DNA from 3 places in the Psychrilyobacter atlanticus DSM 19335 genome. Region 1 is predicted to be linked to each of the others. Evidence: riboswitches for the same ligand, from Rfam matches in the RefSeq annotation. Region 1 holds a riboswitch; each other region holds the start of a gene.
What was found. A riboswitch is a leader RNA that binds a small molecule or an ion and turns the genes downstream of it on or off. The one in region 1 is predicted to bind lysine.

Region 1 (10,842 bases):
GCTTAATTTTACTAATGATCTCGCTATCTCTTTCCGCTATAGAGATAAATATCTCTGTAAAAGCACTGAATATAGAGTTAAGCCAATGCATAGGAGACCAATGTAAAATAGTAAAATAAAAAAGTAATTTAATATCTATTAAAAAAATCGAGGGAATTCCTCGATTTTTATTTTTTTTCTATTCTTTTTATTATATCTTCAGCACTTATATTTTTCATACAATTAAAATGATCTTTAGGACATTTTTTATCTCCATGTAATGAACACGGAGAACATGGTTCATTTCCATAGATCAAAACTCCTAACTCATCATACTCAAACATATTTGGATCTGTAGGGCCGAATATCACATAGGACTTGGTCTTAACTCCACGTCCGATATGAAATGGTCCCGAATCATTGGTCACTAAAAATTTAGCTTTGGATAACAATGCTCCACTCTCTTTCAGGCTTAATTCACCAGCCAGATTTATACAGATGTTCCCACTTATTTTATTAATTTCCTCACACTCTTCCTTCTCTTTAGGACTTCCGATCAGAATTATCTCTGTCTTATATCTCTCTTTTATCAATTGAGCTAGTTTACCAAATCCTTCTACAGTCCATTTTTTAGTATTTTTAGAAGCTCCCGGTGCGAACACCACATAATTTTTATAGCTCTCTACTTTTTCTTCATCCTTTTCAGAAAAATTAAACTCCAAATCTTCTCCATTGTAATCTATCCCTAAAACTTTGAAGGCATCAAAGTAGTTTTTCACTATGGTATTATCAGCTCTATATTTAATCAATCCAGATTTTACAAGGATAGTTTTATATAATGATCTTTTTATATACCTGAAAGTTTTCTCTCCCAAAAAAAATGTGATCAATCTAGATCTTATCTTAGAATGCAGATCAAATACATAATCATATTTATTTTCTTTCAATATCTTTGAAAAATGCCTTATATTTTTTATTCCGTCATCTGTATCTTTTTTAAAGATAATCAGATTATCTATATTGGGATTCCCCTCTATAGCATCTTTAAATTTATCCAAAACTATAAAATCAATCTTTAAATTTTTATTTTTTTCCTTTAATTTTTTTAGGATTGGGGTGGTTAATATAACATCCCCTATAGAACTCAGCCTTATTATTAATATCCTCATTTTTTCCCCCAATCTATATTACACTAGTTTTTTATCATTTTATTATACCATAATTATCATTCAAAATAAAAAAAACCTAGTCGGAACTCCGACTAGGTCTGCTAAATTTTATACTAATTCCACTTCTTCTCTTGTCTCCGACACTTCCTCTACAGATTTACCTAAAAATCTTACAGCAAGTATAGTAGCTATTATAGATACAGGTAAAACAGCGTAGATCGATATTCCCATTCCAACTGGTAAATATCCAAATAATATTGTGATACTTCCCACTACAAGTGCATATACAATTTGAGTTTTTACATGCTCTATATGATCACATTCAGCTCCCATAGATGAAAGAATAGTCGTGTCAGATATTGGTGAACAATGATCCCCGAAGATAGCTCCTGTAAGAACCGCTCCTATACTCATGATTATATATGATGATAGTGTTTCTCCCGATAACCCAGCAGCTCCACCGATAGCATTAGCTAATGGTATTGCCAGCGGCATCAATATTCCCATAGTTCCATATGATGTTCCTGTAGAAAAAGCAATTACCGATCCCAAGATAAATATGATAGATGGCAGAATTGCTTTTGGTATAGTTCCAGCCAATGCATTTACCAGGTATACAGATGTTCCTAATTCCTTTATCAGAGAAGTCAATGACCAAGCTAATAATAATATAACTCCTGTTATTACCAATGATTTCATTCCATGTACCCAAGTATCGATAGCCTCTGAAAACTTAAATATTTTTTTAGATATTCCCATAACGATAGCTACGATGGATGCGAATAATGCTGCCTGGAATATTACCAATGAAGCATCTGCATTTCCGAAAGTTTCTCTGATAGCATAGAACGATAGTGGAGAATTATTTACAGTCTCAAGTACCGCTCCCTCTAAGTAACCCTTTCCATTAAGATAGAAACCTACAAATGAACCTATGATCAATACCATAATTGGTATGATAGCGTTCCATATGTTAAGTACTACTCCCTCTTTAGGAGCTATCATCTTAGCTTCCTCTGGACTAACTTTAGCTGCCGAACCACTTGTCACCTGACCAGTTGTTCTGGCTCTCTTTTCAGCCTTAGCCATAGGACCAAATTCTCTCAAGAAATATGCTGTAGATGCCACAAATACCAGCATCAAAATATTATAAAATCTATATGGAATTGTCTGTACGAAGATGCTGTATGCATTTATATTTTCCATTCCTATAAGTGAATATCCGTCTTTTATTACTGATATCTCATATCCTACCCAGGTAGAGATAAGTGCTATCCCTGCAATAGGTGCTGCTGTTGAATCTATTATAAATGCTAATTTTTCTCTCGATATTCTCATCTTGTCTGTTATAGGTCTCATAATCGGCCCAACAATAAGTGCGTTAGCATAGTCATCAAAGAAGATAAATAACCCCATAACCCAAGTGATCAATTGAGCTGATCTAGGAGTTTTAGCTCTTTTAGCCAAAGATTCTGCTACAGCTCTTGCTCCACCCATCTTAGAGATCAATGCTACCAATCCACCGATAGTTAAACATTGTAAGATTATACCTGCATTCCATGAATCTGCCATAGATCCGATTATTCTATTGGTTATATCGGAAAAACCTCCTATTAAACTAAATAGATAATTTTTCCCCTGAGTTATCCCCAATAAGAATGACCCTGAATAGATCCCTATAAATAATGACAAAATTACATTTTTAGTTATAAAAGCTAAAGTTATAGCTATAATTGGTGGCAGAAGTGTCCACGCTCCTAAGTTTAACGCCGCCTCTGATGAATCTGCTCCAAATCCTAAACTACTCATAACTCCTAACAACAATACAATTATTATACCTCTCATATCTTTCCTCCTAAGTGTTTTGAAGAAAGGAGATCTTTTAACTCAAAAAAAAGAGTTATCGGATCTCTACCGATAACTCTAATTTATAAACCTACAATTATGTATAATAGGTCTTTATCTTAAAATCATTCGACAGCTCCCCATTATCATCTGATAATGACAGTACCACAGATATTATCCATAGTCCCAACTTAAGATTTCGACAAATCTTAAATTTCGGCAAAACTTCCTTTCTTTTGGTTTCAAAATCTATCCGACTCCTCCAAAATACTCCTAAGGTTTGCAACCTCTATCTTCATTCATATATTTTTATGTTGAGACTAGTATATCTATTTCAGTTATATTTGTCAAACATATTTTTTATAGTTTATATTTTTTTTGCTATTTTTTAATCTTGCAATCCTGACTAGGGTCAAGATTTTATATAGTCTTTACTCATTCACTATGAATGAATAAAATACTATTTTATTTTTACTGCAACTCTGTTTCCTAAGATTCCTCCACCTACTAAAGCAGCAAAGAAAACCCATCCAGATAGTGAGAAGTTTGCAATTGGAGTATATAATGCTCCTACATTACAACCATTTGCAAGTCTAGTTCCAAATCCCATTAATATTCCACCCATAGCATATAGAGCCGCTTGTTTAAATGTGATTTTGATCTCGCTTGTTGCTGTACTCTTAAATGTTCCAGCTAAAAGTAAACAAATTATTGTTCCTACCATAATTCCAATATTTTGAACATTGATTGGATGATCGAAAAATGGCATTGTATAGAATTTTACCGGGAAATTAGTAAAGTTAGATAATGATTCAGGTGATATTCCAAATACCATTAAGAATCTTCCGAACCACCATCCGTAAGGTGTAGAAGCTCCCCATCCAGCTTTAGTTACACCCATTAATAATGTGAATATAACAGCTATTACCGCTGCTCCTACTTTCATAGACCACGGTGTAACAAATAATCTTGTGTATGTTTCTTCACTTAATAATTTGAACTCTTTATTACTATCTTTATCTTGTGTGGCGATCTTAACTTGCTCTAATTCACTAGGTACCCCTGTAAAAGTTCCAGATACTCTTCTAGAAGATTCATATTTTTTAGACATATATACTACTATTCCACAAAGTAGTGAAGTTAATAGAACCGCTCCTAAATACCCGTCTAATCCATCCCATTTAAATAAATCCGGGAAATAAACTCCATTATACAACTTTGCACCTGTTTCAGACGTAAACCATGATTTTCTGATCCAATCTGTTGAAATTCCAGCCTCTTTTACCCAAGTTGCAGCTCTTTGGAAAGGGAATCCTAAGAAAACACCCATACCGAAGAAGATAAGAGTAATGAATCCTCTTGAAAATCCTGTAACAACGTCTGTTAAAACTCCTGATGCACAACAAACTGAGAATGTCATACCAAATCCAAACATGATTCCACCAAGGATTAACCCAGAGTTAACTTGGTTTACCCAAAGATCGTATGAACTGGCATCTGCATTATAAAGAAATGCTGCCGATAAAATAGATGTACCTAAGAACATATAAGCTAATATTCTCATTAATTTTGTTGAACCTGTATTGTAAGCTCTGTTTACAGATCCTGCAAACCCCATAAATCCTCTAGTTAATGCATATCCAAATCCAGCTCCCGCCAATAATCTAAAAAATAACATTGAGCTTCCTAGCATTGTTTTACCTACAATTAACATTAGTATTAGTACTATTAATCCTGCCAAATTTTGACCCTTTTTCATTTTCAAACCTCCTAAAATAATAATTAAATTTTGTATTTTTTTTCACGTTATATATTATAAAATATAAGAGGAAGGTTTTCCTTCCCCCTATTTTATTTATTCAAACCAATAATTTTTATTATAACTTTGCTTTTTCTAAAGTTCCGCAACAATCAACACAGTCACCTATCATAATTTCTTCCCTTGCTTTATCGTTATAACAAGATACCTCTTCATACATCTTTATGAATTCATAACTTCCTGCAACATTCTTAACATCATAACCATTTGCCTGAAGCATCAATGTCATGTTATAACTTCTTTCACCTGTTCTGCAGTGAACGTATACTGTCTTTGTTTTGTCCAGTTCATCTAATCTGTCTCTCATAACACTCATAGGAATATTTACAGTTCCCTTTACGTGTCCTTCTTCATATTCACAAATTTCTCTAACGTCAATAACCTGCTCTCCAGCTTTTAATAAGTCATATACTTCCATAAACGTTACCTGCTTAAACGCACCTTCATTTAAGTTTGAACCGATGTATCCAATCTTGTTTACTACATCTTTACCAGTTCCAAATGAAGGAGCATAAGTTAATTCTAAATCAAATAGATCTTCTACTGTCATACCAGCTTTTATTGCAGTTGCTATTACATCTGCTCTCTTATCGGGTGCTCCTGTTGCTGCGAACTGAGCTCCTAATACTTTTCCTGTTTTCTTTTCAAACAACAGTTTAGAGAATACTAAATGTGCCCCTGGCATTATTCCTACTATTCCTGGAGGTGCTGCATATACTACCTCATAGTCGATTCCTGAGTCTTTTAACATCTTTTCAGATAATCCTGTAGAAGCTATGTTCATATCAAATAACTTAACTACTCCTGACCCGATATAACCATTATTTTTTATTTCTCTACCGTTTATTCTGTCAGCAATTAATCTTCCCTGCTTATTAGCAGGACCTGCCATTGCCAATGGACATAAGTTTCCAGTTAACTGGTTTCTAACTAATATTGCGTCTCCTGCTGCATAGACATCTTTTGCTGTTGTTTCATAGTTATCGTTAGTTACTATATATCCTCTATCAGTTAATTCTATTCCTGAATCTTTCAAGAATCCAGTAGATGGTCTTACTCCTATAGCTAAGATTACTCCATCAGTTTCTATCTCTCTTCCAGATTTTAACAATACTTTTTTAGTGTCAAAACCTTCTACAAGATCTTCTAACACTACTTCGATTCCATGCTTTACCATTTCAGCTTGTCCAAAATAAGATATCTCTTTATCTACAAATGGAATTATTTGATCAGTTCCCTCTACTAAAGTAACTTCGATCCCTGTTTCTCTCAAGTTTTCAGCTGCTTCTAACCCTATGAATCCTCCACCTACTACAGTGATATGCTTGGGGTTTTTAGCTTTTACAAACTTCATTATCTTAGAAACGTCAGGTACTGTCTTTAATACAAAATTATCTATTTTATCTAATCCTTTGAACGGAGGTACGATGGCATCTGCTCCAGGAGATACTACTAGTGCATCATATTTTTCAGTGGTTATTTCTTTAGTTAAAGTATTTTCTACTTCAATTGTTTTAGCTTCTGTATTTACAGATATAACATTACTGTTTACCCTTGCATCTATCTTATATTGACCTTTAAATTTTTCTGGTGTCATTAAGATTAATGTTTCTTCCTGCTCAACTAAACCAGAGATATGATATGGTAAACAACAGTTTGAGAACGATACTACCGGACCTCTTTCAAACATTATTATTTCTGCATTTTCATCTAATCTTCTTGATCTTGCTGCTGATGATGCTCCACCTGCTACTCCACCTACTACTAGTATTCTTTTGCTCATTGTACTCCTCCTGCTTTTCATTGTATTATTTTTCACATCTATATTAACTTTTTCTAATTTATTATACCCTCTACCAGTATATCAAATTAGAAATAGAGAGTCAAGCGTATTTACTATGATTTATACATATGTATATTGAATTAGTTCATTTTTTCCTTTTTCAGTACTCAACTTTCTCCAAAACACTGATAAAAACAAAGGTTTTTAAATTTAGATTTTTTTATATTGGTTTACTATTTTGCAGAATAAAAGCGCCTTGTAGATTTTTTTAACAATCTTTAAAATTATTTTTAATTTTCATTAAATTGACAGAAAGTAATCCTGAGGTTATAATATCTTTATTATTAAAATCTAATTTACGAGGTATTTATCTATGAAAAACGAAACAATGACAACTATATACAACTCTATTACCCCTCAAGAAACAAAAAAACTGATAACAAAAGAAAGTGACCTTGTTATCATCGATGTGAGGACTGAAAAGGAATTTTTATACGAAGGAAGGTTAGATGGTGCTATCTTGATAGACTTTGAAAAACCACGTATCTTCAAAAGAGAAATTAAAAAACTAGACAGAAAAAAAACATATCTTATTTATTGTGCCGTTGGACATATAAGTAAAGAGGCATGTATCGAGATGACTGATTTAGGGTTTGAAAATATCTTTGAAATGAAAGGTGGATTAAAATCTTGGCAACAGGATCTTGATCTGATCTGTACCATCTCAAAATTAAATGACGAGGAGATAATAGAAGCCAGAAAAAGTATTATTACCAGATTAAATAAAATTGAAGGTCAGGTAAAAGGAATGAAAAAAATGCTCCTAAATGGAGAATATTGTGGCGATATATTAAATCAATCCCTGGCTGTAAAATCAGCTCTTAACAGTACTAACCAAGAGATTATGGAGATGTTTTCCAATGTCTGTATCACATCTGAAGAACATAAGAAGGATTTTTTCAAATATTTGAAAAAATTAATGGGATAAAAAAATAGGAGCCCCTGAGAGCTCCTATTTTTATTTATTTAATCTTAGTTATTTCTGTATCCATTTCCACCATTCATGTGGTTGCCATTTCCCATATGCCCGTTCTTCATATGTTTCCCACCTGTAGATCCACAGTTACCTCTCATTCCCTTATGACCCATAGAGATTCCATATTTCCCCTCTATATCACTTCTAAATTTCATACCATCCAATCTTTGCTTAGCTTTCATATCCGATATTTGCTTGTTTACCCTTTCTACACTCTTCCAATTCACCTTATCTTCTGCTAATAGTTTTTCTAATTCCAATTGTTTAGATCTTATATCCAAACCTTTTTTGTAGTTAGCTTCCCTTCTATCTTCCATCGTCTTAGTTAATTCTGTTTGTTGTTTTTCCGATAAGTTACTCATCATTTGAGTATGGTAAGTTCCTCTTTGTCCATTGTTATTAATATTTTTTACGTTATTATTTCCAGCTCCGAAAGATAGTGCTGATACCATTAATAAACCTACTATTATTTTCTTTTTCATTTTAATCACTCCCTGATTTAATTTTTTTTACTTCTCTTTATATAGATATAATAACCGACCTTTGTGAAGTTAATGTGAAGAATAAAAAAATTCTAAAAAAAAAAGTCCTCCTAAGAGAACTTTTTTTAGTTTTTAATTTGTATATTTTTTCAATCTCTTCTTCGCATCTAATCTATTATGAAAACCATAGTTACCACTTCTTTTTTTTGCATCTCTCTTCATATAACAATCTCCATGAATTAAATCCAATATATGAAGTGAATCCAGCCCGCCTAATTCCATAGATCCTCTGCATGAACCACAATAAGAAATAATATGATCTTGGGTAGCATCGTTAACTCTTCTATCTACTATATCTTTATAGAGATTTTCATTTATACAACCTAACATTCCACCTACACCACAGCACCTTGTGTTTTCTTTGATGTTGTTCATCTCTTCATAATTATAGCCTAATTCCTCCAATATCCATCTAACACTTTCGTGATGTGATCCAATATTTCTTGTAGGACAGGCATCGTGAATATTAAATATTACATCTGAAGGTTCCCCTACTTTCTTTTGCTCTTTTGGAACACCTATCTTTTCCTTCATAAGGTCCCAATAAGAAATAACTTCTTGAGTTGCACATTCATCATAAGTCATATAACAAGATGGGCATAATGTTACTATTATTTCTGCCCCTGTGCTGTCAATTTCGTTTTGTACACGAGAAAATCTCTCTTCAAATAGTTCTTCCTCTCCAATTATCAGAGTTGGTTTTGCACAACATTGAAGTACTGCTCCTACCTCTTCTCCCAATACTTCCTTCATATGTAGGAGTGTGTTTTCGATATGTTCTGGTAGTGACGCAGATACTGTACATCCAGGTACCAATACATATTTAGTTTTCTTTTCAGATTTAATTGTTACCGAATACTTTTTACTGCATTCCAACTCCTGTCCATCATCTAAAGCATCGTGTCCAGAAAGTGGTGAAAGACCATCATTAGTTTTTACATAACCTTTTCTCATATCCATAAAATTTTCCCTGATTTTAAAATCATTTGGACATTTTATAGTACATTGACTACACTCATTACATGAATAAGCTATATTCATATCCATGTTTTCATATCCTTTTTCCAGGTATTCTTCAAATAGTTCTTTCGGGCACGATGTATATTCTCCCATCATCATACACTCCTTCATGCAAAGTTTACATTCACATTGAAGGCATCTGTTGGCTTCATTTTCTGCCTGCTCCTTTGTAAAAGAAAATTCTACCTCATCAAAAGATTTTATTCTTTCTAATGGGTTTAATTCATTTACAGATACTCTTTCTACTTTTTCAGCCAAATCCCATCCTTCTGAAAGGTATTCAGTAGGTATATAAAGTTTTGTCTCACACGACATCTCTTCCTCTTTTATCCTTCCTTCAGATATAGACTGTTTTTTTAAAAATCTATCTACAGAAGTAGCTGCCCTTCTTCCCTCTGACATTGCTCCAATTACTACAAATGACGAAGCACAATCCCCTGCTGCAAAGACTTTTTCATCACTTACTGATTGTAATGTAAATTCATCGGTTTCAAATGTTCCATTACCTTTTTTAGCTATTCTATCTTCTTTATCAAAAGATGAATCTACACCTTGTCCTATAGCAAATATTACTGTATCTACATCTAATATTCTTTTATTTTCTTCATTAAATTTCGGATTAAATCTTTTATCTTCATCAAAAATAGATACACACTCTTTAACTTCAAGTCCGCTTACTCTTCCATCCTTATCTGCAATTATCTTATTAGTTCCTACAGCAAGATTTATCTTAACACCTTCTGTTAATGCACCTTTGATTTCATGCGTAGATGAAGCCATGATTTCATAAGTAGATTCTAGACATACAGCATAAACTTCTTCTACTCCTTCAATTCTAAGAGACGCTCTGGCACAATCCATGGCAACATCTCCGCCACCAATAACCGCTACTTTTTTTCCTGCACCCCTAACATCTTTTATTAAAGAAATCTCTTTTAAATACTCTGCTGCAGAATAAATTCCTTCAGCATCATAATTTTCTAACCTTCTATCTACCCTTCCTACATGTTTTCCAACAGCTAAAATCACAGCATCATTTTCTTTCTTAAGAGTTTCAAATTCTATATCCACTCCGATTTCTACCCCAAGTTTGATCTCTACTCCTAATTTTTCAAGTAAAGAATATTCTTCATCTATAATATGTCTGGGTAGTCTGTATTCAGGAATCCCTACTCTCATCATTCCGCCAACTACATCCAGTTTTTCATAAATTGTTACACTATGACCTTTTCTAGCTAAGTCTGTAGCTGCCTGTGCTCCAGCTGGTCCCGATCCAATAACAGCAATTTTTTTTCCTGTTTCAGCTTTTTTTGAGATATCCCATTTTTCATGGTTATCGAAGTTGTCAGCTGCATATCTTTTAAGATTTGCAACAGATATAGGGTTATCTTCATCCCCTCTTCTACAGCCGCTTTCACATGGATGGGCACAAATTCTTCCTAATATTTTTGGTAAAAAAAGTTTTTCTCTAATTACAGATATAGCTTCTTCTCCATTTCCTTCTCCTATCAATCTTACGTATTTCTTTATATCGGTATGCATTGGACATGCTGACTGACATGCTGGTTTAGAGTCTCCCATACAATTTTCAACAATATTCTGCATATTATCAATTATATCTTTTTTTAACATATTTTTACTCCTTTTAA
Region 2 (10,842 bases), 2.1 Mb from region 1:
GGAACTATCATATTTGCAGCTCATGACCATGAGTTTATTCAAACTGTAGCCAATAGAATTATTGAAATAACTCCTAATGGAGTTGTCGATAAATTAATGGACTTCGATGAATATATCAAAGACGAAGGTGTAGAAGCTAGACTTGCAGAGATGTATAACTAAAAGGAACGTGACGTTCCATCTAGATAAAATAAAAAAGCTGAGGCTGGCCTCAGCTTTTTTTATTCCCCAATAAAATTATAATTTTATAATTTTTTGGATATTGTGTCCCGTTGTTTTTTATTCAAATACTCCTAATTTACGGCAGATACCTGTATATACCCTAAGTCCATTTCCCAATACTTTCTCATCAAAATTAAATTTGGAATTATGCAGTGATGCAGTATATCCAAGTTCTTTATTTTTAGTTCCTACAAAGAAAAAAAGTCCCCTTGTTACTTCCTGATAAAACCCAAAATCCTCAGCTAACATCTCAGGATCTATCTCCTCAAATCCCAGTTTTTCATCTCCTCTGACAACATCTTCTAAAACATCGTAGTATTTCTTATCATTTATAACAGGAGGATATCCTTCAGCCAACTCTATCTCTATTTCAACTCCATAACTGAGCTCCATTCCACGGGCTATACCCCTTATTTTATCTACAATAAAATTAAAGGTCTCTGTAGAAAAAGTCCTTATAGTTCCCTCCATCCGGGTAACTTCCGGAATGATATTTCTTATAGTTCCTCCCTCTATCTTACCTATGGCAATTATACTAGGATCAAAAGGAGCTACAAATTTTGAGGTAATAAGATTAAACCCTTCGAACATCTTCCCTGCTACCTGGATGGAATCTATCCCCAACTGGGGCTGGCCCCCATGACCACTTTTCCCTTTGATAATTATATTTATCTCTGCCGCTTTGGCCATGAATCCCCCTGCTCTGCAGCCGATTATTCCCTCTTCTAACTTTGGAAAAAGATGTAACCCGAAGATCCCCATAACATTATATTTTTCCAAGATTCCACTTTTTACGATGTCCTTGGCTCCTCCCGGTCCCTCTTCAGCAGGCTGAAATATTAGAAGGATATTTTTTTTCAATTTTTTCCCCTTTAAATAATCCATAAACCCCAGCAGAGTCGCCATATGACCATCATGTCCGCAGGCATGCATAACTCCCTCGTGTTTAGAGGTATAAGAAACTCCTGTTTCTTCTACAATTGTCAGTGCATCCATATCTGTCCTGAACCCATAAGTTTCCTCTGAACCCCCATCCAGATAGATATAAATTCCTGTTTCACAAATTATTTCAGGCTCATATCCCATCTTTCTTATCTCTCCCAGTAAATAAGCCTGAGTCTTTTTTTCCACATACCCTAATTCCGGAATTTCATGTAAATTTCTTCTATATTTTTTCATATTTTCTATTATTTTTTCCATCCCTGCCTCCTTAAAAGAAATTTCTCATATTATCTTAGGTAAAAGTAAACCTTATTTTTTTAATTTTTAAAAATATATATTATATATACGAAACATATATAATACAAAAGTTAAAAAATAATATATTTCAAAATTATATAACGTATATATTATATATATTTTATTTTATTTTATGTTTAATGCTATACTTACTTCAAATCATAAGAATAGAGGTTGCAAATACAAATAGTAAAGACAGGGAGAAGGCATTTTAAGATCTGTTTTGAAAGGTGTAGTTGCCGAAATATAGATTTCGCAAAAATCTATGTTGGGGATATGGATAAGATCCATATAACTGTCATTATCATAATTAGGTAATGGGGTGCTATTTGAAGTCATAGATTATCTTTTATCTCATTTTTGATTAGATGTAATTTTGCTCTTCAGTAGTTCTCACTACTGGAGAGTTTTTTTATTAGGAGGAAAGATATGATCATAGTACATAAATACGGAGGAAGCTCACTGGCTGACTTAGACAGAATTAAAAAGATTGCCTCCCACATCTCAAAATTAAGTGATGCAGGAGAGCAGATAGTTGTAGTCGCTTCTGCCATGGGTAAAACCACAAATAACTTAATAGAGATGGCTAAAAAAATATCTAAAACACCAAATATAAGGGAATTGGATACCCTCATGGCTACAGGAGAACAGCAGACAGTCGCTTTGTTATCTATGGCACTGAACGAATTAGGTAAAGACTCTATCTCACTTACAGGTCCCCAAGCAGGAATAACTACCGTAGGTCACCACACCAAAAGTCGTATTAAGAGTGTAGATCCAAAGATAATTAGATCTCATCTAAATTCCGGGAAGATAGTTATCGTAGCAGGATTCCAGGGAATGAACCAAGATGGAGACATCACTACATTGGGCAGGGGTGGATCGGATACCAGTGCAGTAGCTCTGGCTGCCAGTTTAGGAGCACAATGTGAGATCTATACCGATGTAGATGGAATTTATGGTATAGATCCCAGAGTATATCCAAAGGCTAAAAAAATACAAAATATATCTTACGAGGAGATGATGGAAATGGCAAATTTAGGAGCAGGTGTTATGGAAACAAGAGCTGTGGAACTGGGGAAAAAATATAATGTTCCCATCTATGTAGGCGAAAGTTTAAGAGATCATGATGGTACCTTGATATTAAATCAAAGTGAAATTATGGAGGATAAACCCATTACCGGCATCACCCTAAATGAAGATATCTTTATGGTAAATATCCAGCACCTTCCTTATTCGGAAAACCTGGTCGCAAATATTTTTAATACTCTGGGTAAATACGAATTAAATATAGATATGATCAGTCAAAACATCACCACTTCCGGTACCTTAGACCTTTCTTTCAGTTGTTTTAAAAGAGAAGAATCTCTTTTGAGAAAAGCTATCGATGAATTAAATGGAAAATCACAGGAAATTTCCATAGAGATCAAACCAGATTTAATAATGCTTTCCCTGGTTGGGATCGGAATGGTTAGTTATTCAGGAGTTGCAGCCAAAGTGTTTAATACCCTGGCTGCTCATAAAATTCCTTTTTATCATATAACTACTTCTGAGATCAGTATCTCATGTACTATTTCTAAGGAGCACAAAACTATAGCAATTCAGATGCTAGCTAAAGAATTTGACCTGTAAAAATCATATAATTAAAAAATTTATTTAGGAGGAGATCATGAAAAAATATAACATCGCCATTGTAGGAGCTACCGGAATGGTCGGAAGAACCTTCCTTAAGGTATTAGAAGAAAGAAATTTCCCCATAGACAATCTTTATCTTTTAGCTTCTTCTAGATCTTGTGGAACAGAAATTAATTTTAGAAATAAAAAATATATAGTTGAGGAACTTACCTCAGAATCTTTTACTAAAGAAATAGATATCGCTCTATTCTCTGCCGGAGGAAGTATCAGTAAAGAAATGGCTCCTATAGCTGTTTCTCATGGAATCACAGTTATAGATAACAGCAGTGCATGGAGGATGGATCCTAATATTCCTTTAGTTGTTCCTGAAGTAAACCCAGAAGCAGCAGCAACAAATAAACTCATTGCCAATCCTAATTGTTCTACCATCCAGGTAGTAGTACCTCTAAAGGTATTAGATGACCTCTATGGAATAAAAAGAGTTATCTACTCTACCTACCAGGCTGTATCTGGATCTGGAGTAGCCGGAATAAAAGATTTAAAAGATGGAATAGATGGAAAAGCCCCTTCTAATTACCCATATCCTATAGCCTTTAACTGCCTTCCTCACATAGATGAGTTCACAGAGAGCGGCTATACTAAGGAAGAGTTGAAGATGATCGACGAAACGAGAAAAATTTTAAATAAACCCGATCTTCCTATTACTTCTACCTGTGTAAGAGTCCCTGTAGAAAATGGACATTCTGTATCTGTTAATTTAGAATTTGAAAAAGAATTTGGTTTAGCAGAATTAAAAGAAGTACTTCAAAATAAAGAGGGAATTATCTTACAGGATGATGTACAAAATAATATCTATCCAATGCCTATAAATGCCAGTGGATCAGATGAGGTATTTGTAGGAAGAATTCGAAGAGATCATAGTATAAAAAATGGTGTAAACCTGTGGATAGTAGCCGATAACATCAGAAAAGGTGCTGCTACAAATACCGTTCAAATTGCTGAATTATTGATAGAACAATAATATTTATATATATTTTATTACAATTTTAAATAGGAGGATTTATGGGAATTTTTAAAGGATCTGGAGTAGCTCTTATCACCCCGTTTAACGAAGATATGAGTATCAATTATACTAAATTAGAAGAGCTCATAGAATGGCATATAGAGAACAAGACCGATGCCTTGGTAATCGCTGGAACCACCGGTGAAGCCTCTACCCTTCCAGATGAAGAACATATAGAATTAGTTAGAAGAAGTGTTGAGGTGGCTAATGCTAGAGTTCCTGTTATAGCAGGAACTGGTAGTAACGATACTCGTCACGGAGTTAGATTAAGCCTTGAATGTGAAAAAGTTGGAGCCGATGGTCTTCTCATCGTTACACCTTACTACAACAAAACCAACAGACAAGGATTGATAAATCACTATACAACTATAGCTGACAAGGTAAATATACCTATTATTTTATACAATGTCCCAGGAAGAACCGGAATGAATATTCCTACTGATGTAGTAGTTGAATTGAGTAACCATAAAAATATAGTAGGACTTAAAGAAGCCAGTGGAGATATCTCCTACTTAGCTGAAGTAGCTAGAGTCTGTGACAAGGACTTTTCTATTTATTCAGGTAATGACGATATCATAGTTCCTGTTTTATCATTAGGAGGAGTTGGAGTTATATCAGTATTAGCCAACGTCATGCCCCTTGAAACTCATAATATTGTTATGTCTTATTTAGAGGGAGATGTGGCTCGATCTAGAGATTTACAACTTTCTCTAAATTCATTTGTTAATTCTTTATTTTTGGAAACTAATCCAATACCTGTAAAATCTGCAATGAACCTTATGAATATGAATGTTGGAGGATTAAGACAACCCCTATGGGAGATTAGTTCTAATGCTCAAGAACTTTTAAAAATAGAAATGAAAAAAGTAAATTTAATCTAAAAGGAGGTAACATTTTGAATATAGCCATATACGGATGGGGACAGATGGGTAAACTCCTAGTAGATACCATCGATAACAGTAAAAATTTAAATTTAGTTGGGATAATCGATTATTTTTCTCTGGGAAAGGAATCCCGAATTGTTGAAGCTTTAGAAGACCTTTCTATTGTTCCAGATGTTCTCATAGATTTTTCCCACTACAGTAATTCGATAAAAATTCTTCCATGGATTATGGCTAATAATGTTCCTACATTGATTGCTACTACAGGACATAGTGAAGAGGAACTAGAAAATATAAAAAAAGCATCCCAAACAGTTCCTATACTTAAGGCGACGAACACTTCCCTTGGAATAAATCTGATTACAGAATTATTGGAAACTCTGGTTTCATCTCTGGAAGACTGGGATATTGAATTGATTGAAAAACATCATAAAAAAAAAATTGATGCCCCCAGTGGGACAGCTCAATCACTGCTAGAAAAAATAAATGATACCCTAACTTCTAAAAGGGAGTTGACCTATGGTAGAGAGGGAATCTCTCCTAGAAAGAAGGAGGAGATCGGTGTACATGTAGTTCGTGGAGGAAGTATCGTAGGAGAACATTCTATTATATTTGCCGGTGAAGACGAGATAATAGAGGTAAAACATGAGGCTCACTCAAAGATGATCTTCGTTAATGGAGCCCTCAAGGGAGCAGCTTGGCTTTCTAATCAACAACCGGGATTCTATACAATGAAAGATATTTTCAACTAAAAAGCAACGTGACTAGACTATAAAAAATATATTTTAAAAGGAGAACACCTTATGACAAAATTAAATAATGCCCATGAAATAATTCAATATATTAAAAATTCTACTAAATCTACCCCTGTAAAAGCCTATATCAATGGGGAATTAGAAGGAATAGATTTCCTAAACTGTAAAGTTTTTGGATGCCAAAATAGTAAAACAATCTTTGGAGAATGGAGTGAAGTCAATGAAATTTTAACTACTAACTCTAATTTAATCAGTGATTCTCATGTAGAAAGTGATAGAAGAAACTCAGCTATTCCAATGTTAGACACCAGAAATATCCATGCTAGAATCGAACCTGGAGCTGTCATCAGAGATATGGTAGAAATTGGAGATAATGCCGTTATCATGATGGGTGTTGTTATAAATATTGGTTCCAAAATCGGTGCCGGTACCATGATAGATCTAAATGTAGTAATGGGAGGAAGAGCCACAGTAGGAGATAACTGTCATATTGGTGCCGGTGCTGTCCTAGCTGGAGTAATCGAGCCACCTAGTGCTGATCCTGTTGTTATAGAAGACGATGTAGTTGTCGGTGCTAATGCAGTAATTTTAGAAGGTATCAGAGTCGGAAAAGGAGCCGTTGTAGCCGCTGGAGCAATCGTTACAAAGAACGTCCCTGCTGGTGTTGTAGTAGCTGGAAATCCTGCTAGAATAATCAAAGATAAAGATGAAAAAACTGCCAGTAAAACTGAAATTATGGAAGACCTGAGAGTTATCAAATAATGTTCAGCACTTACAAAATCTACAATAATATTAAGATCTAATTTTTATTTTCTTTAAAATAAAGTATTTGGGTAATTTCAAAAAAAAATTATGGCTGTTTGCCCGCCGAAGGCGGGCAAACTCTAAGGTTTTTAATGCGTGCACCATAGCAAAATTTTAATCATAAAATAATACCAAAGATTAATCGGAGGTCACTATGAACATAAATCCTAAAGTAATAAATAAAGAGATCTCCCTTATCAGACAAATCTCTATAAAGAGCAGGGAGTATGAAGATGTTATCAATCTTACTGTTGGGGAACCTGACCTGCCTATCCCTGCTAAAATAATCGAAGAAACTACTATATATATGAAGAATAATCGGATGGGATACCCTATGTTAGGAGGATCTCTCGAAATAAGAGAAGAAATAGTAAATTTTTATAATACTAAGTATGGCTCCTCCTACAATACAGATGAAGTTATCGTCACAGCAGGTGCTACAGAGGCTATCTCTACTACTTTGAGAGCCCTCTTAAATGAAGGGGATGAAGTCTTGATTCCCTTGCCATTTTATCCTGGATATCTTCCAAATATAGATTTAAATGGTGGTAAATCAGTATTTATCGATACTACTTCCGATGAATTACAGCTCACAGTGGAAACATTAAAAAAACATCTTACTCCTAAAACCAAGGCTCTTATCTTAAACTATCCCAACAATCCATCGGGAGTTATTTTATCTCAAAAAAACTTAGATGAAATCATGGATTTTTTAAAGGATAAAGATATATATATTATCTCCGATGAGATATATAGTGAAATTGTTTTTAATGACGATTTTATATCTGTAGGAAAGTATGATTTTCTTAAGGGCAAAGTAATATTGATCAATGGATTTTCAAAATCTCACTCTATGACTGGGTGGCGTTTGGGATACATTTTAACCTCTAAAGAACTGAGAGATCAGCTGATAAAGGTCCATCAATATACCATCACAGCTCCTTCTATCGTTTCAGAATATGGGGGATATATCGCACTTTCTAAGTGTTCAGACATGTCCTCTTATACAATGGAATACAAAAAAAGATGTGAATATGTATATAACCGACTAAACTCCATGGGGATAGTAACCCTTCAGCCTAAGGGATCATTTTACATCTTTGGTTCTTTAGATAACTTCAATATAACTTCATCTTTGGATTTTGCCTTAGACCTGCTTGAAAACAAACATGTGGCTGTAGTTCCTGGAATAGCCTTTGGTGTAGAAGGGTATTTTAGAATTTCTTGCACCAAACCTGTAGAAACGTTAAAAATAGCTTTGGATAAGATAGAAGATCATATCAAAAACTATAAATTATAATAAACACTAGATATGGAATATTCTTTAGTTGAATATTATGTTTTCTCATACTATAATTTAAATATAAAACAACACAATCAAGAACAAGGGAGAATACGATATGATTAAATTTGAAAAATACCATGGTTTAGGAAATGATTTTATAATTTTTAACTATAAAGATTTGATGGCAAAAAATATAAAGAAAGAAAGTTTTTCTGATCTGGCTGTTAAAGTCTGTGACAGACACACTGGAATTGGTGCCGATGGTATGATGGTTTTGGTTGAAAAAGAAGAGTCGTGCCAAATGATATTTATTAATTCTGATGGAAGTATCGTATCTATGTGTGGGAATGGTATCAGATGTTTTTCTAACTATATCTACAACAATAAAATCTTAGATGGAACTACCTACAAGGTGGAGACCCTGGCTGGATTACTCAGTCTGGATATCTCTCCAGATGAAAATTTCAATGTAAAAGTTGATATGGGAAAACCACTTTTAGCTCCTAAATTTATCCCTATGGATACCTCTAAAGAAAAATTCATCAACGAAGATATCGCTGTTAATGGAGAAGTTTATAAAGTGTCCGCAATTCTTATGGGTGTTCCCCATGCTGTAATTTTTGTAGATGATTTAGAAAAGGTCGATTTGGTAGGAGTTGGAAAAGCTATTGAAAACAACCCACTTTTCCCTGAAAAAACCAATGTTAATTTTGTACAAATTTTAGATGTAGATGAAATTATTGTGGATACTTGGGAACGGGGAGCGGGACATACCCTGGCCTGTGGAACAGGATCTTGTGCCAGTGTAGTTGTAGGTGAACTACTTGGATACTTGAGTTCTAAAGTTATTGTTCATCTGACTTTAGGAGATCTGACTATCGAAGTAAAAGATGAGATCTACATGACTGGTCCAAGTGAATTAATAGCAAAAGGAAAGTATAGATATAATTAAAGTCAAAATATAATTTATAAAACTCAAAAAAAACCTCCTATAAACCAAATATAGGAGGTTAAAAGGGGGGCTATAGTAATGTAGCTGCCAATTCGGCTAACTCTGATCTTTCACCTTTTTTCAATATAATATGTCCTGATATACTGACATCTCTAAATCTTTCAGCTAAATAAGTAAGTCCATTACTTTCCGTATCGAGATACGGGTTGTCTATTTGATATGGATCACCTGTAAATACTATCTTTGTATTTTCTCCTGCCCTTGTAACTATAGTTTTTATCTCATGAGGTGTTAAATTCTGTGCCTCATCTATGATTAAAAATCCTGCCGGGATACTTCTACCCCTTATATAAGACAGGGCTTCTATCTTTAATAATCCCAAAGCTTCTAATCCTGCTATTACCTTTTCTCCAGCTTTTTCCTCCTTATTACTTGCTAAGAAATCTATATTATCAAAAATAGGCTGCATCCATGGTTTTAACTTTTCTTTTTCACTTCCTGGAAGATATCCCAAATCTTTTCCCATTGAAATTATCGGTCTGGCTATAAATAATTTCTTATATTTACTCCTTTCCACAACCAATTCCAACCCTGAAGCTACTGCTAATAAAGTCTTCCCTGTTCCTGCTTTTCCGACTAAGGTAACCACTTTGATATCCTCATCCATTAAAAGATCCAATGCAAAATTTTGCTCCTCATTTCTGCCTCGAACTCCCCAAACGCTGACATCTCCAAAGGTCATCCTTTCTACCCTCTTTGTCTTCTTGTTATATCTACCAAATAAAGTTTTTTCCTTATTTTTTAAACTCACAAAACAGTTGTCCGAAGGTTCTTCCGGCATAATGTCTACATATTTAATCCTTCCGGATTTCTCATATTTTTTAAAGAACTCTTCCTCTACTTGTATGGTCATATTTCCGGTATAAAGTTCCTCTATATCCATCTTATCACTCTTATAATCTTCTACATGAATCTCCATGGCATCTGCTTTTATCCTCATATTGATATCTTTTGAGACCAACACCACTTTTTTATCCTTATCTTTATTCTTGATATACAGTGCTATTGCCAGGATCCGGTTATCCACTATATCCCTCTTTAAAGAGTTTGGCAGCTCGGTAGTATCACCTTTGGTTTCTACTCTAAAAAATATATCATTATCCATTTCTACACCTTTAGCTAAACATCCCTTAGAACGGAGATCATCTATAAACCTGGCAGCTACCCTAGCCGAGGCTCCTCTATTTCCACTTTCTTTTTTTAACTTATCTATCTCTTCTATCACATAGATCGGTAAAACCACATCATTGTCTTCAAAGTTCGTCATAGCCTTAGGATCATGAATAAGTACGTTTGTGTCCAGTATATATATCTTTCTCATAGAAATCACCCCTAATTATTATATTGTAAATGTATTTTTAGTTTATTCAAGGCACGAATCTGCAGCTGTCTTATTCTTTCTCTGGTTAGATGCAGTCTTTTTCCCAATATGTCCAAGGTTAATACTTCATTATTCAACAAACCAAACCTATGTATTATTATCTCTCTTTCCTTAGCTCCTAATACATCCAAAGTTTTTAATAATTTTTCCCTGTCGCTTTCTAATATTAAATTCTCCTCTATATAACCATTTTTATCTGCGATCATACTGTGAAGGTCCCCGGTTTCACCATAGGATTCATCTAAGGAATTAAAAGTCACATCATTTAATTTCAGATACCTTTTTATATCCTTTACCTTCAACTCTGTTTTTGCTGCAACATCTTCTAAACTAGGTTCACATCCATATTTTGATTTATATTTTGTCATATATTTTTTTATCTTAGCTAAATTGTCATATATATATACAGGATATCTGATAACCCCCTTGTTAGAGGATATATATCTCAAAATACTTTGTTTTATCCAAAAAGTAGCATAGGTAGAAAATTTTTTTCCCATGGTATAGTCAAATTTTTCAACGGCTTTCATCAATCCTATATTTCCCTCTTGAATCAAATCTTGAA
Region 3 (10,842 bases), 520 kb from region 1:
TTTTTATCTTTAAAATTATTAATAGACAAAGTATAGTCATAACAACTGTAGTTGATAACGCTTTACATACACTAAAAAAACTAGCTACTTTTATCATCCAAGGTTTTACAGTGTTACTCAACAAATAATAGATACTCATATTCTCTAAATAATCAAAAGTCATAACTAGAAAAGCTAGCCATCTAACTACCTTTATTTTTCCCATTTTAAATGTTAGTTTTGATAATGTTAAAAAACAAAACATACTTATAGCAAATGGGTATATAAAATCTAAAGGTAGTTGCACATATTTATAATATTGAATAGTTTCCTTTGTCAATGTATCGAGTATACTATAGCCCTCATTTACAGAGTAACCCATCGGTCTTAAATCAAAAATTTCTATCCCATTCATCCCATTTCTAATAGTAGGTATAGTCACTAATATCATTATTATATAGGTAACTATTGCTCCTACAAAGGATAACATTATCCATTTATTTTTTTCTAAAAATCTCTTTATACTCATACTCTTCCCCCTTTTAGTCTATTAATATATCTTAACTCAAGTAAATAAAAATGTCAAATTAATTAACTCGAGTTAATTATTTTATAGTTTAAACTATTATTTAATGTGATCTTTCCTCTATAAAACACCTGATTTTGTGGTAAACTTCTAACAAGGGTTATCAAAGGGAGGAGTATATTATGATCATAGAAAAAATACAAGTTGGAAAGATCAAAGTTCCACTGATTACACCGTTTAAAACAGCACTTCGAACGGTGGAAAGTGTAGAAGATATAGTTATAATTATAGAAACTGATACAGGAAATAGTGGATTTGGGGAAGCTCCTCCAACTGCTGTTATTACAGGTGATACCCACGATTCTATAATCGGAGCCGTAACTTTAATAGGAAAACAATTAATAGGGAAAAATATTGAAGGTTTTAATGACCTGATAGACATTGTACAGAAGACAATACTTAAAAATACCAGTGCAAAGGCAGCTCTAGAGATAGCCCTCTATGACCTGTTTGCACAATCTATGAATAAACCTCTATATAAAGTCCTAGGAGGAGGTCTTAACCATTTGAAAACCGATCTAACCATCAGTGTAGACAGCGTTGAAAAGATGGTAGCCGACAGCCTCAAAGCTGTAGAAAATGGCTTTGATGAGTTAAAGATCAAGGTGGGTAAAAATATTGAAGAAGATATTTATAGGATAAAATCTATCTATGAAGCAGTAGGATCCGATATAAAATTGCGGTTAGATGCAAATCAGGGATGGAGTGCAAAGGAATCAATCTATGCCATCAAGAAAATCGAGGAATATGGGATTGTCTTGGATTTTGTAGAACAACCTGTAAAAGCTGACGATATCCATGGAATGATAAAGGTTACATCTGAGGTCTTATCCCCAATTTTGGCAGATGAATCTATCTTTTCACCTAAAGACGCAATAGAAGTAATCATTCGAGAAGCTGCTGATATTATCAATATTAAATTGATGAAAACTGGTGGAATATCAAATGCTTTAAAAATAATTAATATCTGTGAGATCTATAATATTCCATGTATGATCGGATGTATGTTAGAAGCAGGAATAAGTGTTACAGCGGCAGCTCATTTGGCAGCAGCAAAGAGTTCTATTATAACCCGGATAGATTTAGACGGTCCGGCTCTCTGCAGTGAAAATCCATTAGATGGAGGGATTCTCATGGATGGACCTGAGATAACCTTATCCAATGAACCTGGTTTAGGAATAAAAAATATCACTGGATTTGAGCTCATAAAAGATATAAAATAACAATCGACTTTAAAAGTCGTTATTTTCATGGTAAAATTCTTTGAAACAAAATCATATATATAGAAGGAGTTATTACAATGGATGGAAGAAATAGAAGTGACATAAAACCTGGTATAGAGGTAGCAATCGTTTTAAAAAATGATCAGAGAAGTGGTAAATTAACTTACGGAACAGTACAGGATCTTCTGACTAACAGTAAGTTTCACCCTCATGGGATAAAGGTAAGGCTTACAGATGGACAAGTTGGAAGGGTAAAAGAAATTATAGTAAAATAAACAAAAAGCCTCCTTCATTTAGATAATTCTAAGTGGAGGAGCCTTTTTTTAACTTAATTTTTAAAATTTTAGTTTTTATTTTTTTATTCTAACCTCTCTAGGCCTTCCCAATACCAAGATTATAAAGTTCACCAAGAATGAAAAAATAATTATGAGATTTCCTGGTACTCCTCCAGTTAATTTACCATAGAGAGCTAAACCTCCACCCAATAAAATCCCTGATACAGCATAATTTTTTTTACACCTGTACCCTAAAATCCCTGCCAAACACGGTACTATAAAAGCTCCTGAATAGACCGCTAGAGCAAGTAGCAGTGTGGATAATATAAAGGTAAACTTCAATGCCACCAGTATAGAAAATCCACCGAAAATAAGAATAAATACTCTGGTTAATTTTATAGCTTGTTCCTCCCTTAAATCCTTCATAAAGATCTGGGCAAAAGTAGAGGAAGCAGTAAGTAAGGTAGTATCCGCTGAGGAAATAACTGCCGACAATAATCCGAAGTAAAGTAAGATTACTATTGGCTGTGGCAATACTCTGTCTGCTAAAAACATCAGTACAGATCCCTTTACTATATCTACCCCGTAATTTGAACTCACATAAACTCCTATCCCTGCTAAAATAAATCCTAGTGGAATTAAAATTACAATGGATAATTTTATAGCCTGTTTAGCCGTTTTTTCATCCCTGGCACAAAATATCCTAGAATAGATATCCGGTCCCACTAAAAAAGTAGATGAGTAGGTTAGAATCATAATAAAAAGATCTAAATAACCAAATTTTTCATTGATCAGTCCCACCCCGACTATATCTCCTCCACCTTTTAAGATATAGGTAAAACAAAGAATAACTCCGGCTATTATAAATAAAAACTGGATAAAATCTGTTTTTATAATGGATAATTGACCCCCTAAAAATGTATAGGCAATAAATACCAGACCACTTATAATAACTGCAGTAGAGTAGTTCATATCCACAAATATAGAGATTATCTTAGCTGAACCCATTATCTGAGCTGCGACTATGCCTATCCATGCAATAGGGATGATAATAGATGAAAGAACCTTTACCTCATTCCCGTAAAACTCTCCCATTAGTTCCGGTAAATTATAACTCTTATATTTTTTTAACCTGTCTACCAAGGGTAGGAGACCTAAAAGACCTAAAGCTGCACAGAGCATAAACCAAGAGCCAGCCCATCCATTGGCATAGGAAAAATTAACGCTTCCTATAATCGCTGAACTTCCTAATACTGTAGCCAAGAGACTTCCCGCAATTTCTTTCACACCAGCATCTTTTCCAGCTATAAAATAGTCTTTTGATCCCTTAATTTTTTTGTAAGAACTATATCCTATAAAGATAACTAAGAAAAAATATAAACTTAAAATCACCTGATTCATTTGACCACTCCTAAAAATTATAATATAGATATTATATCATATTCTTTAAAGTAAAAATCCCTCCTAAAATTAGGAGGGATTTTTACTTTTTTTATGCTTCTACTTCTACTTTTTCCTTTTCTATCTTTTCAATTGAAAATCCTGTATATCCATAAATTATAGCTATAATTGGATTTATTAAGTTTAAGAAACAATACGGAACATAAGTCCATGGTGCCAGCCCTAAAGTAGCTATCATGTACGCCCCACATGTGTTCCAAGGAATTAATGGTGATGTCAGTGTTCCTGCATCCTCTAATGATCTCGAAAGATTTTTAGGATGTAAACCTTTCTCTGTATATGCATCCTTAAACATTCTTCCTGGTACAACTATTGAAAGATATTGATCTCCCGCTATTGAGTTTACAAAAATCGGTGTCAATATAGTTACTAAGATTAAGTTTCCAGTAGAGTGTGCCACAGATAAAATCTTCATTGCTAAAGTTGCTAACATTTGTGTTTTTTCCATTATTCCACCTAAGATCATAGCACAAAGAATCAATGAAACAGTCCACATCATAGAGTCTAATCCCCCTCTATTTAATAGATCGTCTACCATTGGTAATCCCGATTCAGCTGAATAACCATAGTGTAAAGTTGAGAATACCGATCCTAATGATGCTCCCTGGAAGACCATTGCTGCTATTCCACCTAGGATAGCTCCACCGAATAATCCAGGTATTGCAGGAACTTTCATTATTACTGCCCCGATAACAATAACTGGTACTAATAATAGTAACGGGCTAATATTAAAGTTTCCATTTAGAGTAGTTAATATTCCATCAATCATCCCTGTGTTCAACGCAGCCCCTGTATATTTACTTCCAATAAATCCGAATAAAATTATAGAGATAATGAAACTAGGTACTGTTGTATATAACATATGCTTAATATGCTCAAATAATGTAGCTCCTGCCATTGCTGGTGCTAAATTTGTTGTATCTGATAATGGTGATAATTTATCCCCCATATATGCTCCGGAAATAATCGCACCGGCTACTATATTTCTAGGTATTCCAAGTCCCTCTCCTACACCAATAAGTGCTATACCTACTGTTGCTGCTGTTGTCCATGATGAACCTGTCGCTACCGATACAATAGCACATATGATAACTGTTGCCGGTAAAAATATTCCAGGTGACAATATCTTTAATCCATAAAATATCATAGTTGGTACTACACCAGATTGAATCCAAGTTCCTACTACCATTCCGATTATCATAAGAATTATGATTGCACCTAAAGCCATCTTGATAGTTTCAACCATTCCTGCTTCTATCTCATTCCATGTGTAATTTAAACCAAATATAGCTACTCCAGCTGCAAAAAATGCCGATACTAAGATAGGTATGTGCACGTCAATATGTGCAATTTGAATTGCATAAAATAAACTTCCTATTAAAAATAACAACGGTATCAGTGCGTACATAAATGTCGTTTCCTTTTTCATCTTACTCCCCATAATCAATTCCCTCCTGTTTTTTTTATAAGTAACAAAAAAGAGCTATCGATAACACTACCAATAACTCCAACAATAAAACTTAAATAAGGTCTATGCTCAAAATCATTTAATAGCACATCACCAATTTTATATGGTGACAGTCTTATGGGTATTCTCCATAATCCCAATACAAAGAATCCTGACTTTCTTCTTCGCATTTCGGCAAATTTACCTTTCATTTTAGGGTCAAAGCTTGTCATAACTAGCCTAAAATTACTCTTTAATATTTGCAACCTCTATCTAAATTTTTCTTTTCTGAGAGTTATTCTATAATAATTTATTAACTTTGTCAAATTTAATCAAATACCTTTTTTACATAAGGTGATGTTGTTAACTGTAAAAGAGACCCATAATCCAGCTTAAATTCCACTATATCTCCTACCTTGTATTCCTTTTTTGAATCAGTTACATCCAACACCAAATGATCACTGCTGGCACCTAATATTATTAACTTTTCATCCATCGGTTCTAAATTAGACTGGTCTACATCTTGTTTTCCGATAGCTAAAATAGCCCTTTTTCTCTTTCCTCTGTCTACAAATACAGGTTTTTCTCCAAAAGCATTGAGCCCAATTTCCCCAACTGGATAAGATTGTTTTTCCTTTAACTCTATTATTTCTACCTCTAATTTTACACTGTCATAGAAACAGCCTTCGAGATCTTTTCCATAAGCCGTTTCTCGACCAAAGATAAGTGATTCCCCCAGCCTTAAGTTATTTATTTTAGGAGGCATGTTGTTTTTCCACAATAGATCCAAACTACTAGAATTCCCCCCTGATATAATATTTAGCTTTAAATTATATTTTTCCTCTATTAAATCCGAAACTTTTTCTAATTCCCCTAAATTATCGAAACTGGGAATAATACCTCCGTAACACGTTAAATTCACACCTATTCCCTCTAATTTAATATTTTTCATAGAATTTATTTGTTCCATATACCTCTCTACATCTTCTGGTAGGATCCCCTCTCGAAGATCTCCTAATTCAAGCATCAGGATGATTCTATGGACTCTATATTGTTTGCCGGCCTCTTCATTTAAAAGAGCTATAGTAGATATTTCACTGTTTAAACTTATATCTACGTGTTTTATCACCTCTTTTATCTGAGATCTCATTGGCAGACGAATCATTATCTTGGGAACGTCCAGGTTTTCATATTTTTTTAAATTTTCCACCCTGGAATCTCCTAAATATCTTACTCCTCCCTCTACCAATACCTTAGCTATCTCTATACTCCCTGAAAAAACCTTGGTTACTCCCACTACATCTATCTGGGATTCCTTGCATTTTTTTGTCAAAAATTTTACATTTTCTCCGATCTTACTTAGATCTACTACTACTCTTGGGTATTCAGTCATAAAGTTTCCACCTCCTCTATTTTTAAACTTTTTTTCAGCAATCTAACTGCTGATTCTTTATTATATTTTGAAAGGACTCCCAAAGAAGCCATAATATAATCATTATCTATCAATATTTTTGCCTCTGGCGTAGGTAGGAGTTTATCTCCCTTATTACTCATGGCTATTTTTTTTAAGATCTCTATCCTGTTAGGTATACGGGTTAATGCTCCTCCAGTCCCTATTATCCATTTAATACTGGTCAGATCTTTACCTTCAGCCAAAGTTTTTTTAGTTTCACCAAAGAGGTGTCTATATCCACCGGCATGTCGATGAACCGACATAATCACTGCTTTTTCTGTCAAGATCTCCACTGTCTTTATCTCCATTTCACTTTTAGGAATAGGTGGGAAATTCAAAAGATGCTCTGTCAATTCCTCTTCCTCTACAGATAACTCCTTAGCTAAGTTTTTTTCCCCGACTATCTCAACTATATTCCTCATATTTACATAGACCCCTAAATCACCCTCTACAGTTCTTTTGGCTACAGGTTCTGGAGAGATTAAAATACTCGTTATCTCCTCACTGCCATCAGTTACCGAGTGGATATCTGTAGTCGCTCCTCCCACATCTATAGTAACCAAATCTCCTATAACTTCTTTTAAGATCTTAGAGGATTCCATTACAGCTCCCGGGGTAGGTACTATAGGCCCGCTCACTACATCTCTTACCTTTTCCATCCCTGGAGCATGGATTATATGCTCTTCAAAAACATCTTGAATTACACGTCTTACAGGCTCTACATTTAATCGATCTATCTTGGGATATACATTTTCCACTATTTTTAAAAGTTTTTCTTTCCCATAGTCCTCAAATATTAATTTTATCTCCTCACAATTTTGGATATTTCCTGCATAGATTATAGGTATATCCAAATCAAGTTTAGCTAGAAGTTCTGCATTATATAGAGCTGTATCCCGCTCACCATAATCCACTCCTCCAGCGAGTAAAATTATATTAGGTCTTATTTTTTCTATCTCCTTTAAATCTGTTCTTCTCAGTTTTCCCGATGTTACCATATGAATATTTGCTCCTGCTCCAAGGGCTGCTTCCTTTGCCGCTTTAGCTGTCATATCATATACCAATCCATGAACAGTCATCTTCAAGCCCCCTGCTGCACTACTTGTAGCTAAAAACTCATCATATTCCAACTCTTTAATTCCCAGTTTTTCCTCCAAATCATATGTAGCATCCATAAGACCTAGATTCACATCCCCTTGATCTACCGTGGTAGGAGCCTGCCCCTGCCCTATAAACTTTGGGTTTTCTCCATTTAAATTTCCAAAGGCATTGACAACTGTTGTAGTACTTCCTATCTCTGCTACCAAAACATCTATTTTCATATCTCTGCTCCTCTACCCTCTTTCTTTTATGATATATTCATGGAATATCAAATTAAATGTATTAAATACTCAACTTAAAATGGGAACCTCAAAGAAAGAAACCCAGGCAGTAATCCTTACCTTAAAACTACTGCCACAGGCCCCCTCCTATGAAGGGTAAAACATATATTTAGAAAAGTAATTCTATTTTTCCATCATCTCTTTCTTTCTTTTTACCAGGAATGAAGCTACATTTACTCCCCTGTCATTTTTTGAGAACCCTTCATCCATCCCATTTTTTCTAGCTATTTCAGGAGTTACCTGAGTACCACCAGCACAGATGATTATCTTATCTCTGATACCTTTCTCAATGGCTAATTCATGTAATTTTTTCATATTCTTATAGTGAACATCATCATGGGAGATGATTGTAGAGGCTAACACTACATCTGCATTTAGTTCTACAGCTGCATCAATTAGTTTCTCACAAGGTACAGAAGTTCCTAAATATTCAACTTCCATTCCAAATTTTTCCACTCCTCCATGTTTTATATCTATAACTTCACGGAGTCCAACTGAATGCTCATCCTCTCCTACAGTTCCTGCCACTATCTTCATATCATATTTTTCTACTAATCCTCTAATCTCATCATCTGTCATAACTTCAGGTTCAGGTGGGATTACTAAACTATCTATATCTAGATCAAATTCAACCTTTCCTTTGACCTGAATCCTAGTTCCCTCACTTATATGCATAACTTCAGAATGAATTACCTCTGGATTTGCTAAATTCATCTTTTTAGCAAATTCAACGGCTGCAAATTCTGCTATTCTTTGACTTGTAGGCAGGAATAACTCTATCTGCACAGTACCGTCAGCTAGCCATTCTACCTCTGGTTTGATCTTAGATGTAGATCTATATTCCTCATTTTCTGCCATCCTTACATTTACGTTATCTACATCGTCTAATTCATCGATATATACTATCTTATCTGGATCTTCAAATGTAGATCCACCAATTAGATCAGCTGGGTTTTTAGCTCCATATTGATCTATATTATTATTCCCAAAATGGCCTGTTACAGGTGCCATATAGTCTTCATCTCTTGCAAATACTCTTCCAGCTCCTACTCCGCCATCTTTTTTTCTACCTATTCCATCACCATTTTTTTCAGGATAATTACCAGAATCTACAAAGAATCCCTTCTCTACAGCTTCAAAATATCCACCTGTTTCCATCATCTCTTCTAGATATAGTACAGCTCTTTCTTTTAATTCTCTTACCATTTTTGGAAGGTATCCGTCTTTTCTTACTTCTACCATCTCGAGTAATCCATCTAGTCCTACTAAAGTTTGCTTAGCTGTATCACAGGCCTCTATATTATACACGTGCCAAGGTACATTTCTACCTTCATCAGGTGTGATTGTAGACTGAATATCTGCACTTGTCAATCTAGAGATCATCATATTCATTACATGAGTTACTGTAGCTTCTCTAGACGATGAAGTGATATATTTTGTATTCATCTGAGCTCTCATCTTATACTCTGTAAATAGATCTCTCAGAGCTACTGCATATGGCAGGTCAAATTTCATAGATGGTGCCGGTGCTGCTGTAGGAGGCACTGTAGAAAGACATATATTCTCTTTCTTTATCCCTGATTTGTAAGAAAATATAGAATTTAATCCATGCTGAACCATAAGTTCCGGCATTACTTTCCATGCATCTCTAGCAGTTGCATTGGCATTATGTGCTCCATCTATTTGAGCCATCTCAGCCCAACCCATTATTTTTTTTGATTCTGCTGCATCTATAAATGATCTTACCATATTTATATTTCTATAGAGTACATTGTATTGAGGATCCTGATGGGCTCCGTTTACTCCCTCTTCTGCAAACATTACTGCTACGTCAGGTCCTGCTACTCCTGATACATATGAATGATAATTTATTGGTCTTCCTACCTCTTCCTCTATCAAATCACAAGCTTTTCTCTGTGCTCTTATTTGTTTTCTGGTAATAGGTACTCCTCCAATCCCTTGTGGTGTCCCCTCTATCAGACCATCAAAATGTGATTGTCCAGCTGTTCTAATTACCATAAGGTGATCCGCCCCATGCCATGCTGCCATCCTCATCCTTCTGATATCATCTTCAAATCTTCCTGATGCGATCTCTGTTGTGATTACTTCTGCAGGTTGCGGGTCTAAATTATCAAAATATCTAGCTGCTGGGATTCCAATAGAATTTTTTAATGGTTCTGAGCAGTCAGTAAATTCAAATGCTCCCATCTTTAAATTTTCTACCTTCTTTCTCCAAGTCCAGCCTCTTCTCTTGGGTCTATAGTTTTCAAGATCATTTAATATTTCTCTTATGTCCATTTTTTCAGTTGGTATTAATTTTTTCATTATTTTTTACCTCCCTTAAAGATTTCCATAAGGGTATCCCAGTGGTTTCCCTCTATCATCTCTTCCCCTGCCTGCCGAATAGAGATATTTTTTTCCTCTGATATTTTATATACTAAGTGACCTACACCCTTTCCTATAAGTCCTCTATCTATTGCTCCGTCTACCAAAGGCTTAGCTTCTATGCTTGAAAACCCCATTCTGAGAAGTACTGATCTCTCAATTGATGGTGTAGTATGGGTTTTAGCCAGGTCTAACATTGGGTCCACTAATTTTTCTGCTAACTCCCAAAATTTATTTTTTAACTCTTCATCTGTTAAATTATGCAGATGTTTTCTTCTTGTGGAGAAATCATCTTCTCTTTTTAAATATCCTTTCATCTTATCCCCCCTAATTGCTATGGTTAAACTATAAAGATAGCCATCTAAACTACCTCTATTACATCTATTATTTTAGATTTAATTTATCTTTTTTTCTATTAATTGGAGCAATTCATCTACATATTCAGAAGTTTCTGACTCTTTTTCATATATTGGATTATATTCCACTATATCTATAGATGTTACAGATGCCGTATCTATCATCTCCGATATCAAGATCTTCCCCATTTCACGGCTGAGTCCTCCTACAACAGGTGTCCCAACAGCTGTAATCTCTGCAGGATCTATCCCATCCAGGTCAAAACTGATATGTAGGTTTCTACCTTTAAAAAAT

Region 2: linked by a shared signal. The riboswitch ahead of K337_RS0111310 (aspartate kinase) and the one ahead of K337_RS0101035 (Na+/H+ antiporter NhaC family protein) in region 1 are both predicted to bind lysine.
Region 3: linked by a shared signal. The riboswitch ahead of nhaC (Na+/H+ antiporter NhaC) and the one ahead of K337_RS0101035 (Na+/H+ antiporter NhaC family protein) in region 1 are both predicted to bind lysine.

What each region holds. Positions count from the first base shown of each region.
Region 1 is NZ_KE384547.1:121,329-132,170, forward strand. Features, by position in the region: gene K337_RS0101025 (DUF2721 domain-containing protein) at 1-119, shown strand, start outside; gene K337_RS0101030 (glycosyltransferase family 9 protein) at 168-1,160, opposite strand; gene K337_RS0101035 (Na+/H+ antiporter NhaC family protein) at 1,257-2,993, opposite strand; lysine riboswitch at 3,119-3,293, opposite strand; gene K337_RS0101040 (YeeE/YedE family protein) at 3,454-4,752, opposite strand; gene K337_RS17410 (FAD-dependent oxidoreductase) at 4,871-6,595, opposite strand; gene K337_RS0101050 (metal-sensing transcriptional repressor) at 6,969-7,583, shown strand; gene K337_RS0101055 (Spy/CpxP family protein refolding chaperone) at 7,628-8,113, opposite strand; gene K337_RS0101060 (FAD-dependent oxidoreductase) at 8,246-10,825, opposite strand.
Region 2 is NZ_KE384547.1:2,266,001-2,276,842, forward strand. Features, by position in the region: gene K337_RS0111300 (ABC-F family ATP-binding cassette domain-containing protein) at 1-162, shown strand, start outside; gene K337_RS0111305 (M20 metallopeptidase family protein) at 280-1,422, opposite strand; lysine riboswitch at 1,622-1,797, shown strand; gene K337_RS0111310 (aspartate kinase) at 1,891-3,093, shown strand; gene K337_RS0111315 (aspartate-semialdehyde dehydrogenase) at 3,131-4,117, shown strand; gene dapA (4-hydroxy-tetrahydrodipicolinate synthase) at 4,159-5,040, shown strand; gene dapB (4-hydroxy-tetrahydrodipicolinate reductase) at 5,055-5,792, shown strand; gene dapD (2,3,4,5-tetrahydropyridine-2,6-dicarboxylate N-acetyltransferase) at 5,844-6,557, shown strand; gene K337_RS0111335 (pyridoxal phosphate-dependent aminotransferase) at 6,754-7,899, shown strand; gene dapF (diaminopimelate epimerase) at 8,000-8,836, shown strand; gene K337_RS0111345 (PhoH family protein) at 8,907-10,217, opposite strand; gene K337_RS0111350 (sigma-70 family RNA polymerase sigma factor) at 10,229-10,842, opposite strand, start outside.
Region 3 is NZ_KE384547.1:643,408-654,249, reverse strand. Features, by position in the region: gene K337_RS0103570 (hypothetical protein) at 1-508, opposite strand, end outside; gene K337_RS0103565 (dipeptide epimerase) at 688-1,788, shown strand; gene K337_RS0103560 (YwbE family protein) at 1,866-2,063, shown strand; gene K337_RS0103555 (sodium:solute symporter family protein) at 2,139-3,464, opposite strand; gene nhaC (Na+/H+ antiporter NhaC) at 3,556-4,965, opposite strand; lysine riboswitch at 5,068-5,251, opposite strand; gene orr (ornithine racemase Orr) at 5,300-6,364, opposite strand; gene K337_RS0103535 (GlmL-related ornithine degradation protein) at 6,361-7,746, opposite strand; gene oraE (D-ornithine 4,5-aminomutase subunit OraE) at 7,930-10,131, opposite strand; gene K337_RS0103525 (ornithine aminomutase subunit alpha) at 10,131-10,508, opposite strand; gene K337_RS17580 (arginase) at 10,587-10,842, opposite strand, start outside.